Regions from separate parts of the Streptomyces vastus genome, predicted to be linked through region 1. Evidence: riboswitches for the same ligand, from Rfam matches in the RefSeq annotation. Region 1 holds a riboswitch; the other holds the start of a gene.
The links. Region 1 has a riboswitch for cobalamin ahead of ABD357_RS11750 (ribonucleoside-diphosphate reductase subunit alpha). Riboswitches for the same ligand answer to the same signal wherever they lie in the genome.
Positions count from the first base shown of each region.

Region 2: another riboswitch for cobalamin. It lies ahead of ABD357_RS15175 (CbtB domain-containing protein); the one in region 1 lies ahead of ABD357_RS11750 (ribonucleoside-diphosphate reductase subunit alpha).

Region 1 covers NZ_BAAASJ010000026.1:23,601-25,794, reverse strand. Annotated here, with positions in the region: gene ABD357_RS11760 (nucleoside hydrolase) at 1-228, shown strand, start outside; gene ABD357_RS11755 (GNAT family N-acetyltransferase) at 302-808, shown strand; cobalamin riboswitch at 898-1,038, shown strand; gene ABD357_RS11750 (ribonucleoside-diphosphate reductase subunit alpha) at 1,183-2,194, shown strand, end outside.
Region 2 covers NZ_BAAASJ010000031.1:170,547-172,740, reverse strand. Annotated here, with positions in the region: gene ABD357_RS15185 (acyl-CoA dehydrogenase family protein) at 1-130, opposite strand, end outside; gene ABD357_RS15180 (CbtA family protein) at 306-1,070, opposite strand; gene ABD357_RS15175 (CbtB domain-containing protein) at 1,096-1,329, opposite strand; cobalamin riboswitch at 1,367-1,529, opposite strand; gene ABD357_RS15170 (histidine phosphatase family protein) at 1,640-2,194, shown strand, end outside.

The DNA.
Region 1 (2,194 bases):
TCGTTCATCACCGTCGCGGAGGGCGCGGTCATCGTCGAGTCCGCGAGCGAACTGACCCGCGGCAAGACCGTGTTCATCCCCTCAGCCGCACAGCAGGTCTACTACGCAGACTCCCCCGTCCTCACCTCCCGCAGGGCCGTCACGGGCCGCGTCGCCCTCGGCCCGGGACCCCGTGACTTCGTGAAGGACTTCGTGGCTACGCTGCCGCAATGGCCAGGGGTGGGCTGAGGCCCCCGTGCTGAGATCCAGTACGGGGAAAACCGCAGGGCCGTTGTCGTACACCTGATGCACACTGCACCGCATGGACATCGCGATCAGGCGGGCAGCCCCGGAGGAGTACGAGACCCTCGGTGAGATCACCGCACAGGCCTATCTCGGGGACGGCCTGCTCGACTTCGGAGAAAGCGACGAGTACCTGGGCGAGCTGCGAGACGTCGGCAAGCGGGCCGCCGCGGCCGTGGTGCTGGTCGCCGTCGAGCACGACCGCGTGCTGGGCGGCGTGACGTTCGTACCCTCCGGCGGACCGATGGCCGACATCGCGGAACCCGGTGAGGCCGAGATACGGATGCTCGCCGTCGCCCCGGAGGCCCGCGGCCGGGGTGTCGGAGAGGCGCTCGTACGCGCCTGCACAGATCGCGCACGGGCCACCGAAGGCTGCGTACGCATCGTCCTGTCGACGCAGCGCACCATGCACTCAGCCCATCGCATCTACGAACGTCTCGGCTTCACCCGCACTCCGGAACGCGACTGGAACCCGATCCCGCACCTCGACGACATCAGACTGCTGACCTACGAGTTGGAGCTGTAGAGGCCGTCACTGTTCACGCGGCTCTTCAGCCTGAGCCCACCACGCAACACAACATGTGGGGTGCGCTTCCCAAGCCCAACACAAGATGTATGCTCATGCTCGCTGTCGCCGCAGGGGAATCCGGTGCGAATCCGGAACTGTCCCGCAACGGTGTACTTGTGCATGTCCGTCCTCGGGACGGGGCGTGCGCGAGCGTCAGTCCGAGGACCTGCCGACAGCGCGCCCAGGCCGATCCGGCCCGGGCGACCATGACGTCCGGGCCTCGCGGAGTGGGCCGGTGGACGCGGCGTCCCGCTGCCGCAGAGCGCGTACGCCCGTGTACCCCGAACCACCCTCTCCCCGCAGGCCCCTTACCGAGCGAGGGAGAGCCCCACGTGACCATCGCGCCGGCCGATCCGGTCTCAGCGAAAGCGACACAGGACCAGCAGGACAGGGCCGAGGCCGAGACCGACACACCAGGGACCGCGTTGCTGCGGACCCTGACCGACCTCACCGCCGATCTCCCCGACACCGACCCCGGCCGGGTCGCTGCCGCTGCGCTGCGCGGCCGGTCCGCCCATGCGGACGGGGCGGAGCTGCGCGAGCTGGCCACCGAGGCGGCCGCGGGCCTGATCTCCGAGGACCCCGCCTATTCGAAGCTGGCCGCCCGGCTGCTGAACATCAGCATCGCGGCCGAGGCCGCCTCGCAGGACGTGCGGTCATTCTCCGAGTCGGTCGCGGCAGGGCACCGCGAGGGCCTGATCGCCGACCGCACAGCCGAGTTCGCACGGATCCATGCGGCTCGCCTCGACAGCCTCATCGACCCCGAAGGCAACGACCGCTTCGGGTACTTCGGGCTGCGTACGCTCCACAGCCGGTACCTGTTGCGACACCCGATCACCCGGTACGTCATCGAAACGCCCCAGCACTTTTTGCTGCGCGTGGCGAGCGGACTGGCCGATGACGACACCACCCGTTCCGTGGACGAAGTCGCCGCGCTCTACCGGCTGATGAGCCGCCTCGACTACCTGCCCTCCTCCCCCACCCTGTTCAACTCCGGTACGCGGCACCCCCAGATGTCGTCCTGCTACCTCCTCGACTCCCCGAAGGACGAGCTGGACTCCATCTACGAGCGCTACCACCAGGTCGCCCGGCTCTCGAAGCACGCGGGCGGCATCGGCGTCGCGTACTCCCGGATCCGTTCCCGCGGTGCGCTGATCCGCGGTACGAACGGGCACTCCAACGGCATCGTGCCGTTCCTGAAGACCCTCGACGCCTCGGTCGCCGCCGTGAACCAGGGTGGCCGGCGCAAGGGTGCCGCGGCCGTCTACCTGGAGACCTGGCACTCCGACATCGAGGAGTTCCTGGAGCTGCGCGACAACACCGGCGAGGACGCCCGCCGCACCC
Region 2 (2,194 bases), on a different contig from region 1:
CGCGGTAGAACCGCTTCTGCGCGGCCGGGTCGGCGTACCGGGCGTGCACGTCCTCCGGTACCAACTCGGTGAAGTAGGCGCGCAGTTCGGTGCGCAACTCCTGCTGCTCCGGCGTGTATTCGAGATGCACGGCGCCTCCTGGCTCCCACGGGGCTCCCACTGGCCTGCTGCTCCGGCCGCCCGATCCTGACGGCGCACACCGTAGAACGTGTTCCAGAAATTGGGAACACGCAGGAGTGGGTGACAGTGGATGGCACAAGGAAAGGCCCCCGGTTGTCCGGGGGCCCATCTCTTGACTCAACTGCTCACTGCGGTACGGGAGTTGCCTGTGTGGCGCTCCCCCGCCGGGCGGCAGCCGTACGCGGAGCCAGTATGCGCTCCGCGAGGTACCCGAATAGCAGGCCGTACGCCGTCCACAGCGTCACCTGGATCGCGAGGGCGGCCAGCCGGTACTGCCACAGCAGGGTGCCGGGGAAGCCCTCGGGGACGTTGTTGAAGGACGGCAGGAGCGCGTAAGCCAGACCGACGACGAGGACGAAGAAGGCTCCCGCGGAGAGGGTGGCGTTCCAGTTGCCCAGGCGTGGCGCGAGGCGCTTGCCGAGGATTACCGTGCCGACGGCCAGCAGCACGCTGAGCACGACCATCAGGAAGTACAGCGTGGTCCGCTGGTTGAGGGTGTCGGGGTTGCCGACGGCCGGCGGGTTGGCGGGGTACTTCAGGAACGGCACGACGTAGACGGCGAGCAGGCCCGCGGTCGACAGCAGCAGCGCGCTCGCACGCGGCCCGAAGCGGCCGATCCTGCCGAGTGCGAAGCAGTACGCGAGGGCGGCGATGCCGCCGAACGCGACGCCGTAGACGAGGACGCCGGTGCTCAGGCCTGCGGTGGACTGCATGGTGCGGCTGACGAGTTCCTCGCCGCCGTGCTCGTGGGCGTGTGCCTCCTCGAAGGCGATGGCCTCGTCGACGCGTGGTTCGCCGAGGAAGTAGGCGACGACCAGGGCGAGCAGGCCCGCGGCGAGTCCCGCGAGCATGCCACGCACCAGGAGGTTTCTGACGGTTGCTGAGTCCATGTGCTCGTACGCTTCCTCGTCGCCGTCAGTGGCAGGGGAAGCCGAGCAGATGGCGGGCGTCGTGCACCCACTCGTGCACGCCTTCACCGGAGAGCAGGGAGGTGGCTCCCTGCTCGGCGCCGACGAAGTAGAGCAGGACCAGCATCAGGATGCCGAAGAAGACCGCCCAGGGGGCGATCGCGCCGATCGGCAGCTTGGCCGGCACGGCGGCCGGTGCGGCGGGGTTGGTTGCGCTCGGCTGAGCGATGGACTGCGCCATGTGGCAGGACCTCCTGGGGAACTCGCGTCCCGTCTTGGTGGTGCACAGGACGACGGCCACGGGTCTGACTTACCCGGCCTGAACCGCCCCTGGCGGGTGGCGGTCAGTACGGGCTTACAGTGGCGCGACCGTGCCGGATTCTCACCGGCTTCCGTCGAACCGTCGTCAATATCGACGAGACCGTATCGCGAAGCGGGGAGGCGGCCAAGGGCGCACGCGGTGCCGGAGCGTGCGCCGTTGCCCTGGTCACGCGCCAATTCCCGGTGCGGGCAAGGGCTTTGAGCGGGCGTTTGAGTACGAGAGTGGGCCGATGACCAGCCGAGTGATGTTGATCTCACCAGCGATCAGTGCTGCCTTGCGGGAGGCGCGTTTCGACGACGGATGCTCCCTCGATGCCGCCGGGCTGCGGCTCGCGGAGGCGGCCGAGGGTTCGTTGCCCGCTGTGGACCGGGCCCTGGTCTCCCCCGGCGTGCGCTGTCGCGAGACGGCCGCCGCGCTCGGTCTCGACGCCGCGGACGAGCCCGGGTTGGCGGGACTGGACGTCGGCCGCTGGCGCGGCGCGAGCCTGGCCGAGGTGAGCGCCGGGGAACCGGAGGCGGTCGCACGCTGGCTGGCGGATCCGTCGTACGCACCGCACGGCGGTGAATCCGTACGCGGGTTGTGCGACCGGGTCGCCAAGTGGCTCGATGTGGCTGGGCAGTTCGAGGGCCGGACCCTCGCCGTCGTCGAGCCGGAGATCGTACGGGCCGCGGTGGTACGGGCGCTCGGCGCCCCGGAGGCGGCGTTCTGGCGGATCGACGTACCGCCGCTCACCGCGACGGAGCTCAGCGGGCGGGCCGGACGCTGGAACGTACGGGTGGGCCGG